One region of the Streptomyces sp. NPDC087310 genome, then DNA from elsewhere that is predicted to be linked to it. Evidence: riboswitches for the same ligand, from Rfam matches in the RefSeq annotation. Region 1 holds a riboswitch; each other region holds the start of a gene.
The links. Region 1 has a riboswitch for cyclic di-AMP ahead of ACIO3P_RS10545 (M23 family metallopeptidase). Riboswitches for the same ligand answer to the same signal wherever they lie in the genome.
Positions count from the first base shown of each region.

Region 2: another riboswitch for cyclic di-AMP. It lies ahead of ACIO3P_RS09430 (transglycosylase SLT domain-containing protein); the one in region 1 lies ahead of ACIO3P_RS10545 (M23 family metallopeptidase).
Region 3: another riboswitch for cyclic di-AMP. It lies ahead of ACIO3P_RS16800 (C40 family peptidase); the one in region 1 lies ahead of ACIO3P_RS10545 (M23 family metallopeptidase).

Region 1 is NZ_JBIUYF010000003.1:21,397-26,659, forward strand. It holds gene ACIO3P_RS10540 (PrsW family intramembrane metalloprotease) at 1-562, shown strand, start outside; gene ACIO3P_RS10545 (M23 family metallopeptidase) at 603-1,652, opposite strand; cyclic di-AMP (ydaO/yuaA leader) riboswitch at 1,664-1,818, opposite strand; gene ACIO3P_RS10550 (PP2C family protein-serine/threonine phosphatase) at 2,161-3,330, opposite strand; gene ACIO3P_RS10555 (MerR family transcriptional regulator) at 3,668-4,414, opposite strand; tRNA gene ACIO3P_RS10560 (tRNA-Met) at 4,539-4,612, opposite strand; gene ACIO3P_RS10565 (hypothetical protein) at 4,724-4,879, opposite strand; gene ACIO3P_RS10570 (HAD family hydrolase) at 4,945-5,263, shown strand, end outside.
Region 2 is NZ_JBIUYF010000002.1:844,121-849,383, reverse strand. It holds gene ACIO3P_RS09435 (enolase C-terminal domain-like protein) at 1-757, shown strand, start outside; cyclic di-AMP (ydaO/yuaA leader) riboswitch at 1,234-1,397, shown strand; gene ACIO3P_RS09430 (transglycosylase SLT domain-containing protein) at 1,402-2,124, shown strand; gene ACIO3P_RS09425 (amino acid permease) at 2,229-3,632, opposite strand; gene ACIO3P_RS09420 (hypothetical protein) at 3,796-4,662, opposite strand; gene ACIO3P_RS09415 (RNA polymerase sigma factor) at 4,659-5,222, opposite strand.
Region 3 is NZ_JBIUYF010000004.1:362,006-367,268, forward strand. It holds gene ACIO3P_RS16795 (hypothetical protein) at 232-585, shown strand; gene ACIO3P_RS16800 (C40 family peptidase) at 784-2,091, opposite strand; cyclic di-AMP (ydaO/yuaA leader) riboswitch at 2,090-2,264, opposite strand; gene pcrA (DNA helicase PcrA) at 2,545-5,070, shown strand; gene ACIO3P_RS16810 (peptidoglycan DD-metalloendopeptidase family protein) at 5,177-5,263, opposite strand, start outside.

The DNA.
Region 1 (5,263 bases):
GAAGGTCCGCCGGGTGGTCTTCCCGCTGCTCGGGCTGGTCCTCGCGATGGGCATGCACGCCCTGTGGAACGGGTCGGCGTCGCTGTTCGGGCCCTTCGGCTTCTACGCCGTGTACGGGGCGTTCATGGTGCCGGTCTTCGGGCTGCTGACCTGGCTGGCGATCTGGAGCCGCCAGCGCGAGCTGCGGACCCTCGCGGCCGAGCTGCCCGCGTACGCCGCCGCGGGCTGGCTGGCCCCGGCCGCGCCCCTCGCGCTCTCCTCGATGCGGGCGCGCACCATGGCGCGGGGGTTCGCGAGCCGCAGCCACGGGCGCGCGGCGGCGCGGGTGGTGGGGGAGTACGAGGCGTTCGCGACGGCCCTGGCGTTCCTGCGCCACCGGGCCGGGCGGGACCCGGTCGGCCCGGACTTCGTGGAGCGCGAGCAGGAGCTGCTGCACCACCTGTGGGAGCGCAAGGAGATAGCGGGGCCCGCGCTGACCTATGCGGCGCGGGCCACGGGCCGGGTGCGGGTACCGCCGCCGTACATCGACTACGACGGCTACAACCCGTACCGGCAGTACTGATCCCCCGCGAGGGCGGGGGCCAGGGCGGACGGGGCGGGGCTCAGGGGTTGATGCCCTTGCCGTTCAGCCAGGCCATCGGGTCGATGCCCGCACCGCCGGAGGTGTGGACCTCCAGGTGGAGGTGCGGCCCGGTCACGTTGCCGGTCGCGCCGACACGGCCGATGACCTCACCGGTGGAGACCTTCTGCCCGGCGCTGACGGAGAGCGAGGACTGGTGCGCGTACCAGACCTCCGTGCCGTCATCCAGCTCCAGGACCGTGCGGTAGCCGTACGAGCCCGACCAGCCGGCCGACTTGACGGTGCCGCTGTGCACGGCCTTGATCGGGGTGCCCGTGGGCGCCGCGAAGTCCAGGCCGGTGTGGTAGCCGGAGGACCAGAGGGAGCCGGACTGCCCGAAGGAGGAGGTGAGGGTGTACGAGGAGGTGGGGAGGGAGTAGCTGGCCGCCAGCTTGGCGAGACGTTCCTTCTCGGCCTTGGCCTTGGCCTCCGCCTCGGCCTTCTTCTTGGCCGCCTCGATCTTCTTCTCGGCGTCGGTCTGGCGCGCCTTGGCCTGGGCCGCGGCCTTCTCGGCCGCCGCGTCCTGCACCGCCGCCTTCTGCGTGGCGTCGGCCTCGGTCTGCTGCCGCTCGGCCTGCTGGAGGATGCGGGCGCGCAGCGCCTCGCCGGCGTCGGTGGCGCCCTGTTCGGTGTCCGAGATCGTCAGCCCGGCGGTGGTCAGCGGCTCACGGGCCAGCACGTCGGACTCGGAGTCCGAGTCGTCCGAGCCGAGATAGGCCATCCCCGGCAGGGACTTGGCGTCCGGAAGGTTGTCCGCGATGGCATCGGGCAGGGATATGGAGACAGCGGGCTTGTCCTGCGCGGTGGCGATGCCGCCCGCGCCGACAGCGGCGATGACGCCGACGCCGAGGACGGTGGAGCTGCGGGCGAGTCCGTTGCGCTGTCTGGCGACGCGGTGCTTGCCGCGTACGGGACGGACGGACTCCTCGGTGGGGTTCCACTCCCCCCAGGTGCCGGGCGCCTCGTTCTCACCGCCGCTGCCGAAGGAGTGGGGTTCGAAGGTCGCCGTGGGGGCAGACTGGTTGGACGCCACTGAGGCGTGCTCCTTTCCTTCCTTCTCGCCTACCGGGTTAGCTGACGGGTTCGGAGCAGGAAGGTCTCCTACGGGTGTCCCCTGCCACGCAAAGCGGCAAGTAACTCCCGATTCACCCCAATGGGTGGTTCCCCGGTTCCCTCGCGGGATTCGGCGCGCGCGCACGGTGCCATCTCTGACGACGGCTGGGACGACCGCGCTGCGTTATCGAACGTTAATAGAGACCAGGGCGTTATTCCAAGCTGTTCCCGGTGATCGTTAACGACTTCGCATCGGACGTACCGGGACACAAGAACGCGCATCAGGGCGAGTTGATCGACGCCCGGGGCATATCCGTCCACCGCACATACTTGACGGTATGTCATTTGTTGTGCGGAGGGGTACGTACCGATCACGGTTCGTGACCGCCGGTGGTGACGCCCCCTCACACTTCCCTCACGGACTCGCGTCACGGGGGCCGACGGAGGCCGACGCGGGGAGCCTCACGGACTCGCCTCATGGACTCGCGTCACGGCACGATCGGCATCGTCCTGCGCCGCTCCGGCTCCCCCTCCGTGGGCCGGCTGACCGCCAGCAGCGCCATGTCGTCCTGGCTGCCGCCGCCCGTGTGCAGCCGTACGTCGTCGATCAGCGCCTGGAGCATCTCGTCGGGCCCCTGGAAGATCCGCCCGTTCAGCCGCTCGCGCGGGACGTAGAAGACCCCCTGGTCGTCGCGCGCCTCGGTGAGCCCGTCCGTGTAGAAGAGCAGCGTCGCGCCGTCGGGGTACGCGGACTGCTCCGCCCGGTCCGGCCACGCGCCCAGCTCGCTCATGCCGAGCGGCAGCGCGGGGTCGCGCGGCGCCAGCATCCGTACAGCTCCGTCGTGGCACATCAGCAGCGGCTCGGGATGCCCCCGGTTGACGAGCCGTACGACGCCCTCGCCGTGCGGGATCTCCGCCAGTACGGCCGTGGTGAACCCCTCGAAGACATCGAGCCCGTCCCGCCGCGTCCCCTCGCGCAGGAGCGAGCGCTCCAGCCGCTGCGCGACCCCCTCCAGCGAACTCTCCTGCTCCGCCGCCTCCCGGAACGACCCGATGATCACGGCGACCGCCTCGACCGCCTCCAGCCCCTTCCCCCGTACGTCACCGACCACCAGCCGCACCCCGTACGGCGTGTCCTGTACGGCGAAGAGGTCCCCGCCGATGAAAGCGCCCTCCTGCGCCGCCTCGTACCGCGCCGCGATCCGCAGCCCCCCGATCCGCTCCGCGGGTCTGGGCAGCACGGCGCGCTGGGCGGTCTCCGCGATGATGCGGGCGGAGGCCAGCCGTTCGCCGCTGCGTCTGACGACCCCGTTGATGTAGAGCGCGAGGGCGGAGACGACCAGCACCGTCAGCAGCTCGCTGATCGACACCACCGTGGTCAGCGTGCCCGTATGGGCGCGCAGCGCCACCTCGGCGGCGAGCGAGGCCAGGGCCACCAGCAGGGTGCCGAAGAGCGGGTAGAACGGCGCCGCGATCAGCGGGGCGGCGGCGAAGAGCGGCGAGGAGGTCACCCGCGTCGGGGTCGCCAGGTCCAGGATCACCCCGCCGATGATCACCAGCGCGGGCAGGAACCGGACGAACCGGCGCCCGGCGAGGCGCCGCCCGTACCCGTACGGTCCGCGCTGTCCGTACGGCGCCCGGTCCCCGGCCTGTCCCAGGTCCCTGGCGGGGTCGCGCCGGTGGTCGCGCCCGTTCGTACCGGTGGCCCAGAAACCCGCACCGTCGGCACCCCAGAACCCGGCGCCGTCGGCGTCCTGCCTGGTCCTGCCGCCGAGGCGTTCTCCGATCTTCCTGAGCTTCCCCACCAGTCGTCTCCTGCCCGATCCGCCGACGGCTGCGGACGGTACCGCGCTCCACCCAGGCTGGCCGCTGCCGCGCCGGGCAGCGACCCGCCGTCGGCCGACTGGGCTACGGAGAACCGGTACCACCGATCAGGAGACCGGTACTGCCGACAGGAGACCGGTACTGGACCACGGAGAACCGATGTGGAAACGCTCAGTCGGTCAGGTGGCGCTCGGCGTACACCTTCATGGCGTCCCGCACGAGCACAGCCGTACCTTCACCGTACTGGTCATACGTCGCGGTGAAACGTGGATCATCGACGTACATGGCCGTCACCCCGATGACATAGGACCTGGTGGGCTCCATGGTCACCGACAGCCAGTCGCAGTGACGCCGGGCGATCGCCTGCGCCTCGTCGCTCGACGCGCCGTGCCCGGCCGCCGCCGTACGCCCCCAGTCGCGGGCGATCGACTCGTGCTGCTCGACGAACGCCCGGCGCTCCCCCTCGCTCAGCGAGCGCCACCAGCGGTCGCTCTTCTCGTAGGCGGGGCGGCCCCACCGCTCGGTGACCTCCTGCTCGTACCGCGTGTGCGCGAAGCCGTCCAACACTTCTTCCGCCATGAGTTCCTCTCCGTTCTCGGTCTTGTGGAGAGTGGTCCGCACGGACGCGATCAGCCGTCCGATGCGCTCGCGCTCCTGCTCCAGCAGCCCCAGATGGCCCCGCAGGGCGGCGGCCGTGTCCTGCCGGCCGTCGAGTACCCGGGCGATGTCCGGCAGCCCGAGCCCCAGCTCCCGCAGCAGCAGGATCCGCTGGAGCCGGACCAGGGCGTCCTGGCCGTAGTACCGGTAGCCGTTGGCACCGGTCCTGCTGGGCTCCAGCAGCCCCAGTTCGCCGTAGTGCCGGAGCGTACGGCTCGTCGTACCGGCTTTTTTCGCGATGTCCTGGATCGACCACTCCATGACGTTCACGGTAGAAGTTGACGTTACGTAAAGGTCAAGCCCCGACGTCGGGGCCGGAGTCTTGGACCGGAACACGACGAAGGCCCGGATTCCTCAAGGAATCCGGGCCTTCGTTTTCTTCCAGTAGCGGGGACAGGATTTGAACCTGCGACCTCTGGGTTATGAGCCCAGCGAGCTACCGAGCTGCTCCACCCCGCGCCGTTGAATGCAACTCTACGCCATCCGGAGCACGGTCATGACCACTTACCCGGCGGGGCCTCCGGAAGGGCGCTACGCGGCCTCCACGACATCGGCCCGTACGGCGGCGGCTCACTCCACCAGCAGCCGCTGGTAGCGCTCCTGCTCGGCCGACGACAGCGCGCTGCCCGCACGCGCCCACAGCGCGCGGATCTCCGCGTTCACCACAGCGGCGGATCTGACGGGGGACGGGGACGCGGACTTCGGGGTGGAAGAAGAAGCGAACATAGGAGCAAGGCTACGGCCAGCCACTGACAATCGGCGGAGCGTATCCCCCTACGCTGGGACCGGTGATCGAAAGCATCGTGTTCGACGTAGGCGAGACCCTCGTGCGCGACGACCGCCACTGGGCCTCCTGGGCCGACTGGCTCGGCATCCCGCGCCACACCATCTCCGCGCTCGTCGGCGCCGCCACCGTCCAGGACAAGGACGACACCGAGGCGCTGCGCCTCATCAGACCCGGTATGGACGTCGCCGAGGCGTACCGCGCCAGGGAGGCCGCGGGGCGCGGCCAGCACCTCGACGAGTCCGACCTCTATCCCGACGTACGGCCGGCCCTCGCGGGCCTCAGGAAGCTCGGCGTCCGGGTCGTCCTGGCGGGCAACCAGACCG
Region 2 (5,263 bases), on a different contig from region 1:
CTACGCACGGTACGGCTTCCGGGACTTCAAGCTCAAGGGCGGTGTCCTGCCCGGCGCGGAGGAGGTCAAGGCCGTACGGGCGCTGAAGGAACGCTTCCCCGAGGCGCGGATCACCCTCGACCCCAACGGGGCCTGGTCGCTGCGGGAAGCCGTCGAACTCTGCCGGCCCCTGGTCGGCACGCTCGCGTACGCCGAGGATCCGTGCGGGGCCGAGGACGGCTTCTCCGGCCGGGAGATCCTGGCGGAGTTCCGCCGGGCCACCGGTCTGCCCACCGCGACCAACATGGTCGCGACGGACTGGCGTCAGCTCATCCACGCGATGGCGTTGCAGTCGGTCTCCATCCCGCTCGCGGACCCGCACTTCTGGACCATGCGGGGGTCGGTGCGGGTGGCCGAGCTCTGCCGTGCGGCGGGCCTGACATGGGGCTGCCACTCCAACAACCACTTCGACATCTCGCTGGCGATGATGGCCCAGTGCGGGGCCGCCGCCCCGGGGGAGTACAACGCCCTGGACACCCACTGGATCTGGCAGGAGGGCATGGAGCGGCTGACCGTGGAGCCCCCGCGGATCACCGCCGGCGAGATCGCCGTCGACGACACCCCGGGTCTCGGCGTCGAGGTCGACATGGACCGGCTGCTCGCGGCCCATGAGCTGTATCGGGAGAAGAAACTCTCCGGGCGGGACGACGCCGCAGCGATGCGCTTTCTGGTGAAGGACTGGGAGTTCGACGGCAAGCGCCCCTGCCTGGTGCGGTGACCCGGCCCGCCGGAAGGGACGCGTGAATCGACATGCCGTCAGAAGAATGAACGGCACGGAGAATTCGGTGGCGCCCCCGGTCAATTCCCGCGGACTGTCCGCAGTTGTCGGGGCGTCGGGTGGAGGCGTGCCGGATCCCGCAACCCGACGGCAGCCCGACGGCAACTCGGCGCGACCCAATGATGGGTCTTTGTCGGAATTGACCGTTAGGCGGATATAGGCATGATTAATGTGCCTTGACACCTCTAACGCCTTTTGCCTGTCCGATAATTCCGTTACGTTCGTGACCTGCGTCATACCCCCGGCGACGGGCGGGCGGGGCGAGGTGGGCGCTTTCTCTCACAGGGGAGGAAAGTTGAGTTCCCGGAACCTCTCCGGAAAGGCGATTGCGCCGCCTTTGCGGAACTTGTGCGGCCCTGATTTCTCGCTTACGTTCACGTCCATCCGGATGGACCGCCAAATCCTGCCGCCGTCCGGAATCCCACACACCTATCCGTCAGAAGGCAGGAGCGGGGGACCCAGGTAAGTCGCCGGTCCGGAATTCCGGACCGGCTCGGGGTGAAGCCGTACGCACCGTCGTACGGCCGGGCATCTCCAGCCCGAACCCGACAGCTCACCTCGCAGGCGACGGAGAGGAATTCGTCGTGCCCAGAAACGCCAAGCACCGCCGTTCCAGAGCTGGCTCCATCGCCCGTCGCCTCGTCGCGGTGGGCACCGGGGGCGCCGCCCTCGCGATCCCGCTGGTGTCCGCGGCCACCGCCCAGGCGGCGGAGGCCCCCGCCGCCCCGGCGAAGGCCACCACCTACGTCGTGGTCTCCGGCGACTCCCTGTCCAAGATCGCGCACGCGCACTCGGTCAGCGGCGGCTGGAAGAAGCTGTACGAGGACAACCGGAGCGCCGTCGGCGCCGACCCGTCGCACGTACGCCCCGGCCTGAAGCTGACCCTCAAGGGGACGGCCCCGGCCACCGCCGAGAAGACGGCCACCAAGGCGAGCACGAAGTCCGGTACGAACGGCTCCGTCACCCAGGCCGCCGCGAAGACGTACAGCGACAACCTGGACGGCTGGATCCGCGAGTCGCTCGACGTCATGGCCCAGCACGGGATCCCCGGCACGTACGAGGGCATCCACCGCAACATCATCCGTGAGTCCGGGGGCGACCCGAACGCCATCAACAACTGGGACATCAACGCCCAGAACGGCGTTCCGTCCAAGGGCCTGCTCCAGGTCATCGCCCCGACGTTCCAGGCGTACCACGTGCCCGGTACGTCGACGGACAGCTACGACCCGGTCGCCAACATCACGGCCGCGTGCAACTACGCCGCCGACCGGTACGGCTCGATCGACAACGTGAACGGTCCCTACTAGACCGGACCGGCGTCGCCCTCGCGCGCCCCGCACACCGGCCCCGGCCCCGCCGTCCTACGACGGCGGGGCCGGGGCCGGTTCCCGTACCCCACGCGGCACCCGTGTCACACGCGTCGCGCGCGCAGCTCCCGTACCCCCGCCACCGCGAGCACGAGCGCCGTCGCGCCCAGGGACCACAGGAGCTGCGGGCGGGCCGCGTCATCGGTGAGCATCAGGACGAACACCGTCGCGATCGCGGCGAGCGTCGCCCAGGTCAGGCCAGGGAAGAGCCACATCCTCAGGACCAGGCGCTCCGGTGCCTCCCGCTCGATGCGCGGGCGCAGCAGGAGCTGCGACACGGCGATCATCGCCCAGACGAAGAGCAGCACCGCGCCGACCGCGTTGAGCATGTACAGGAAGACCGTGTCGGGCCACTTCAGATTGAGCAGTACGGAGACGAACCCGAACGCCACCGACGCCAGCACCGCCCGCCGCGGCACACCCGCGCCGCCCACCTTCAGCAGGGCCTTCGGCGCCTCGCCCCGTTCGGCCAGCGAGAAGACCATCCGGGACGAGCCGTAGAGGTTGGCGTTGAGCGCCGAGAGCAGTGCCACGAAGACCACGATGTTCATGATCTGTCCGGCCGACGGGATACCGATCGCGTCGAGGACGGTGACGTACGGGCTGAGCCCCGCCTTCTGCGCCGTCCAGGGCAGCACGGTCACGATGACCGCCATCGAGCCGACGTAGAAGAACAGGATCCGGAAGACCGCGCTGCGCACCGCGCGGGCCACCGAGCGCACCGGGTCGTCGGACTCGGCCGCCGCGATCGTGACGACCTCCAGACCGCCGAAGGCGAAGATCACGGCGAGCACCCCGGAGGTGACGCCCTGCCATCCGTTCGGGAGGAAGCCGCCCTGTCCGGTGAGGTTGGCGAGACCGGCCGGGCCGGTGTCGGGCAGGACGCCGAAGATCGCGAGCAGCCCCAGAACCAGGAACGCGACGATCGCGAAGACCTTCAGGGCCGCGAAGTAGAACTCGAACTCGCCGAAGTTCTTCACGGCCGCGAGGTTCGCGCCGGTGAAGACCACCATGAAGACCAGGACCCAGGCCCACTGCGGTACGGAGGGCAGCCAGCCGTTCGCGATCTGCGCCGCGCCCGTCGCCTCCACGGCGAGCACGACGACCAGCAGGAACCAGTACAGCCAGCCGACGCTGAACCCCGCCCACCGGCCGAGCGCGCGCTCGGCGTGCACGGAGAACGAGCCCGACGCGGGCATCGCGGTCGACATCTCGCCCAGCATCCGCATCACGCACATCGCGAGCACGCCCGCGATCAGATACGAGACGACGATCCCGGGACCGGCCAGCGCGATCCCGGCGCCGGAGCCGACGAAGAGCCCGGCGCCGATGACACCGCCGAGCCCGAGCATGGTGAGGTGGCGCTGCTTGAGCCCGCCGGCCAGTGGTTCGCCGGACGGGGACGCGGCCCGCGTGGCCGGGGGAGGAGGGGGGAGTCGGTCGTGCATGGGGTGGGTTCAGACTGCTTTCCGGGCTGGTGGGGACGGAGACGGTGCGGCCCTGGCAGTCTCTCCGGACGGCCCCCGTCCAGGCAAAACGATTCCGGAGGCCGGACTCCGGAGGCCGGACGCCTGCCGCCTGGCGACCGCCTCGTACCCGCGGAGGTCCCGCTCAGTCCAGCCACGCCTCGTACGACATCACGGAGCCCGCCGGGACCCGGTGGCGGGCGAGGTCCCGGGTGTACGTGATCTCGATGCCGAGCACCCGGCCGTCGCGCGGTTCCAGGATCACCATGCGCCGCAGGGGCTCCCCCCGGTCCGCGGGGGAGTCGTACACATACGCCAGGCCCGTTCTGCCCAGCCGGTCGGTGACCGTTCCCGCGGGGCGCAGGCCGGGCTCGGCGGCCAGGACGCCGACGAGCGCGGCGGTCTCCCGGGGGCCGGGGGTCCACGCCTTGAGGTAGGCGGAGACGGCGCCCAGCAGCGCCGGAAGGCCCGGAGGGTCCGGCAGGCCCGCGCCGCGCAGCAGATAGGCGCGCAGCCCGGTCACGGTGTGCGGCGGGCTCCCGGGGTACGACGTGTCCGGCGCGTTCCCCGCGAGCCGCGTGGTCCGCTCCTCGGCCACGGTGACCGGGGCGGCGCGGCCGTCGTCCCGCGGCCCCATGCTCCAGGTCCGGACGTCCGTTCCCGGGAGGGGCGCGGCCGTACGGTCCGCCGCCGCCCGGCGGGCCCGCTCGGCCAGCTCGGCCAGCGGGACGGCGGGCGCGCCGGTGTCCACCGTCAGCGGGGAGGGCCCGGCCACCGCGCCCTTCGTGGCCGCCCCGCCGAACAGCACGGCCAGCACGGCCAGCACCACGATCGTCGCGGTCGCCGCCGTCGCGAGACCCCACGCGGTACGCCGCCGGCACCGCGCCCGGCCCTCGCGCAGCAGCCGGTTCAGCCGCCGCTCCGCCTCGGCGGACAGCGGGCGGTCCCGCCAGGGCCCCTCGTCGGCGGGCGCCGGGTCGGCGGCCCGCAGCAGGTCGATCTCGTCGGTCATGGGCGCTGCCTCTCCGCGGCGTCGGGAACGGTGGTGGTCGCGGCGGGAACGGCCCGGTGCACGGGCAGCGCGTCGATGCGCTCGCGCAGCCGCCGGCGCGCCCGGTGGACGCGCATCGTCGCCGCGTGGGTGCTGCAGCCGACGACTATCGCGATGTCGCGCGCCTCCAGCCCCTCCCAGGCGGTGAGCCGCAGAACCTCCTGGTCCGCCTCCGGAAGCTGGGCCAGCGCCTCGTGCACCCAGTCGCCCGGTGTTCCGGCGGCCGGGCTGTCCACGACGTGCGCGCGGTGCGCCACCGTGTGGTGGCCGATCCGCTGGAGGAGCCGCCGGTGACGGCCCGCGCCGCGCACGGCGTTGGCCAGGCAGTACCGGGCCACTCCGTACAGCCAGGGCAGTGGTTCGGCCGGCAGTTCGTGGCGGCGTCGCCAGGCCACCACGAAGGCGTCGGCGACGATCTCCTCCACGTCGGCTCTCTGGCCGCCCAGTCGCCGGGCAACGAAGCGGCTGACCGCCCAGTAGTGCGCGCGATAGGCAGCGGCGAAAGGCTCTTCGTCGCTCATGTCCGTCCTGTGTCCGGGCGGCCCCACGTCCTCACCGACCC
Region 3 (5,263 bases), on a different contig from region 1:
CGGTACGGCCGCGCGGTACGGCCCGGGGAGGGGGCCGTACGCGAGAGGTTAGGGCGCAGGTCACGACATGGCCTCGGCATGGCGGGTATTGGCGGGAGGTGAAGGTTCCGGGGCGTTTCGTGATCACGATCGTCTGTACGGAGTGCGCCCTTCCGGACGGTCCCGACCGATCGCGGAAGTAAGCCGCACCTCACCGAACCGGGGTGATAAGGGCCCGGCTACGCTCCCGGCATGGACGTACTCATCAATGTCTTCGTCGCCCTGCACATCATCGGCATAGCCGCCCTGCTCGGCGGTTTTCTGACCCAGACGAAGGCGATGAGCGCCGGCGCGGCGCGCTTCACCCCACCGATGCTGCACGGCGCGCTGACGATGCTGATCACGGGGATGGTGCTGGTGGGCCTCAACCAGGCCGACGACCAGCCGCTCAACAACATCAAGATCGGCGTCAAGCTGGCCGTCCTGGTCGTGATCCTGGGCATCGTGTACGTGAAGCGGGACGACGAGGCCGCCGAGAAGCCGCTGTTCGGCGCGGTGGGCGGGCTGACCGTGGCCAACATCCTCATCGCCACGCTCTGGACCTGACCCCCGGCTTCCCGCGCGGACCTGACGACCGGCGGTGAGCGCCGAGGCGCGGACACCACCGGTGACGCCGGTGACACGGAAAGCCGGGGCCGGAGACGGCCGCCTCACGGGGGCCCAGGGGCCCCTGAGGACCACTGAAGGCCACCGGCCGGTTATAGCGGGCTGGAGGGCCGGCGGGCTCAGAGGGCCACTAGAGGGTCACGCAGGGCGGACGCTGCCGTAGATCGGCATGTAGTAGATCGATTCCTCGCGCACGTTCGCGCCCGGCTTGGGCGCGTGGACCATCATGCCGTCGCCGATGTAGATGCCGGCGTGGCTGGCGTCGTCGTAGAAGAAGACCAGGTCGCCGGGGAGCAGGTCATCGGTGACGACGCGCGTGCCGGCGTTCACCTGCTCGCCGGTGGAGCGCGGCAGTTCGACGCCCGCCGCCCGCCACGCCGCCTGGGTCAGGCCCGAGGAGTCGTACGAACTCGGCCCCGAGGCGCCCCAGACGTACGGCTTGCCGATCTGGGCGTCGGCGAAGGTGAGCACCTTCGCCGCCTTGGCCGCGTACGTACCGGCGGTGTCGCCGCCCGTCCCGGCCTCCGCACCGGTGCCGACGGCCGTGCCCGCGTCCGTGCCCGCGATCGTGTTCGCGATCGTGTTCGCGCCCGCGTCCGTGTCGGCCGACGAGGGCCGGGCGTGCGACCGGGGACGGGCCTGGGCCTGAGTCTGTTCCGCCTCGCGCCGGCGCTCCGCCTCCGCTTCGGCCTCCGCCTTGTCGCGGGCCTCCGCCTTGGCCTGCGCCTCCGCCGCGCGCCGGGTCTCTTCTTCCCTCTTGCGCTCCAGGGCGGCCAGCCGCGCCTGCTCCTCAGCGGTGAGCCGCGCCAGCAGCGAGCGGGCCTCGGCGAGCTTCCTCTGGATGCTCTCCTTACTGGTCCGCAGGTACTCCGGCGACTCGTCCGGCGACTCCGGGCGCGTGACCGCCGGGCCCGGTACCTTCGGCGGCTCGGTCGGCCGCGCCGGGTAGGCGGTGACGGCGCCCTGCTGACGGCCGGTCAGCCGGTCCGTCGTCCCCTCCGGCGCGACGCGCGCCTGCGGGGTGTCCGCGAACAGCACGGCGGCCGCGGGGGTGCCCGCGCCTTCCCTGGACTGCGCGGCCACGGAGGAACCGAGCGTACGGCGGGCCTCGTTCAGCTTGTCCGCACTCTTGGCGACACCGTCGATGCTCCTGGCGACGCCGTCGATGACCCGGTCGACCGCGCGCTTCTGCTTGGCCGTCGTCTCCTTCGCCTTGGTGGCCTTGGTGAAGGTCTGCGTCTCCCCACCGGCCTGGCGGTACAGGGCGTCGACCTTCTTCTGCACCTCTTCGACGGACGGTTTGGGTTCCGCGGGCGCGGCGTCCGCGCTTTGCGTCGACAGCAGCGTGACCGAGGCGATGGCGGCCGTCGTCACTCCGACCGCGGGGGAGCTGACGTGTTCTCCGCTACGGCTGCGCGACTTGCGATGCGACGCCAAGTTCGGCATCTCCTTCCGTGGACCGCCTACCGGGTTAGCTGTCGGGTTCGGGCGGAACGGAAGGCTGCCCTACGGGCCTTGAACGTACGGCGAACGTACGGCCCGATTCACCCCGGTCGTGCAGAGTGGGTCCCCGGTTCCGAACTTCCTTGCGGAAAGCCCGGATTCGGCGTGGGCCGCCCGCTCGGCGCGGATCGCCGTCAGAGGTACGGGCTGCCTGATCGAGCACGCTAGCCAAGATGTGGCGCTGATGTGAAGGTGGATGGCCGATATGCCCGATACATTTCTGTGACCATTTCCTCGTGTGGAGTGCAAGGAGCCCCAATGCGGGGTATAGCGTTACGCTGCGTATGTGAGTCGGGACCGTCCGGCGCGCCGGTACGGCTCACCGGGCCGACTTCCCCGGCCGGCTTTCCCGGTCCGGCGCCGACTGTCAGTGCGGCGGCCTAGACTCGTTAAGCGATGAGCAGCCTCTTTGACGACAGTTTCCTGGCCGACCTCCAGCCCTCCGGTGACGAGCACCCCCCGCCGCCCGAGGACCAGGACGAGCACGCCCCGGAGCAGGTGCCCGACGACCTGTTCCAGGGCGCTTACGACGTGCCCCCGGCCCGGGATCCGTACCACCGCGACGGCGCTCCCCGTACGGTCATCGACCCCGCCGCGCTCCTCGAAGGGCTGAACGAGGAGCAGAGCGCGGCCGTCGTGCACACGGGATCGCCGCTGCTCATCGTCGCCGGGGCCGGATCCGGCAAGACCCGGGTGCTGACCCACCGGATCGCGCATCTGCTCGGCACCCGCAGCGTCCACCCCGGCCAGATACTGGCGATCACCTTCACCAACAAGGCCGCGGGCGAGATGAAGGAGCGCGTCGGGCAGCTCGTCGGCCCCCGCGCCCAGGCGATGTGGGTGCTGACCTTCCACAGCGCCTGCGTGCGGATCCTGCGGCGCGAGTCGAAGCGGCTCGGGTTCACCTCGTCGTTCTCGATCTACGACGCCGCCGACTCGAAGCGGCTGATGGCGCTGGTCTGCCGCGATCTGGATCTCGACCCCAAGCGCTATCCGCCGAAGTCCTTCAGCGCCAAGATCTCCAATCTGAAGAACGAGCTGATCGACGAGGAGACCTTCGCGGGGCAGGCCGTCGACGGCTTCGAGAAAACGCTCGCCGAGGCGTACCGGATGTACCAGGCGCGGCTGCGCGAGGCCAATGCCCTGGACTTCGACGACATCATCATGACCACCGTCCACCTGCTCCAGGCGTTCCCCGACGTCGCCGAGCACTACCGGCGCCGCTTCCGGCACGTCCTGGTGGACGAGTACCAGGACACGAACCACGCGCAGTACACCCTCGTACGCGAGCTGGTGGGCCCCTCCGGCGAGGGCGAGGACCCGGCCGAGCTGTGCGTCGTCGGCGACGCCGACCAGTCGATCTACGCCTTCCGCGGCGCCACCATCCGCAACATCCTCCAGTTCGAGGAGGACTACCCGGACGCGACGACGATCCTGCTGGAGCAGAACTACCGCTCCACCCAGACGATCCTCAGCGCCGCCAACGCGGTCATCGAGCGCAACGAGAGCCGCCGCCCGAAGAACCTGTGGACCAAGGCCGGCGCCGGCGCCCAGATCACCGGCTACGTCGCGGACACGGAGCACGACGAGGCGCAGTTCGTCGCCGACGAGATCGACCGGCTGACGGACGCGGGCGAGGCCAAGGCGGGCGATGTCGCCGTCTTCTACCGGACGAACGCGCAGTCCCGCGTCTTCGAGGAGATCTTCATCCGGGTCGGCCTGCCGTACAAGGTCGTCGGCGGAGTGCGCTTCTACGAGCGCAAGGAGGTCCGCGACGTCCTGGCCTATCTGCGGGTCCTCGCCAATCCGGAGGACAACGTACCGCTGCGCCGGATCCTCAATGTGCCCAAGCGCGGTATCGGGGACCGCGCGGAGGCCATGATCGACGCCCTCGCGCTCCGGGAGAAGATCACCTTCCCGCAGGCGCTGCGGCGCGTGGACGAGGCGTACGGCATGGCGGCCCGCTCCGCCAACGCCGTCAAGCGCTTCAACACGCTGATGGAGGAGTTGCGCACCATCGTCGAGTCGGGCGCGGGGCCCGCCACGGTCCTGGAGGCCGTGCTCGAACGGACCGGCTATCTGGCGGAGCTTCAGGCGTCGACCGACCCGCAGGACGAGACGCGGATCGAGAACTTGCAGGAACTGGCCTCGGTGGCGCTGGAGTTCGAACAGGAGCGCAGCCAGGCCGCCGCGCGTGCCGACGACGACGGCACGGAGGGAGAGGGCGACGGGGACGGTACGGACGCTGCCGCCGCCCCGGCCGCGACCCCGACCCTCGCCGAGTTCCTGGAGAAGGTCGCGCTCGTCGCCGACTCCGACCAGATCCCCGACGAGGACGAGGACGGCTCCGGTGTCATCACCCTGATGACGCTGCACACCGCCAAGGGCCTCGAATTCCCGGTGGTGTTCCTGTCGGGCATGGAGGACGGCGTCTTCCCGCACATGCGCGCCCTCGGGCAGACGAAGGAGCTGGAGGAGGAGCGCCGCCTCGCGTACGTCGGCATCACGCGCGCCCGCGAACGGCTCTATCTGACGCGGTCGTCGATGCGCAGCGCCTGGGGACAGCCCTCGTACAACCCGGCGTCGCGGTTCCTGGAGGAGATCCCGGGACACCACCTGGAGTGGAAGCGGACCGGCGCGCAGATCCCGGCGGGTCCGACGTCCGGGATCACCTCGTCGCTCTCCTCCTCCGCGTCCCGCTCGCGGTCGGGCGGCGGTCCCTCGGGCTTCGCCACGCGGCGTGCGAGCGACAAGCCGGTGATCGCGCTGGCGGTGGGGGACCGGGTCACGCACGACCAGTTCGGCCTCGGCACGGTCATGGAGGTGACGGGCGTGGGCGCGGACGCGCAGGCGACGGTCGACTTCGGGGACGTCAAGCCCAAGCGGCTGCTGCTGCGGTACGCGCCGGTCGAGAAGTTGTAGGCACGGCGGCCGTTCCGGGTTGGTGCGGCACGGCGCCGACGACTTCGGCCGTCGGCGCGCCCTCGCCCGCTCCGTTACGTCGGGTTGAAGCTGGGCCGGGTCGAGGCTACGTCGGGTCGAGGCCGTGGCTGCGGAGCCAGGACAGCGGGTCGATCGCGGAGCCGCCGCCGGGCCGTACCTCGAAGTGCAGGTG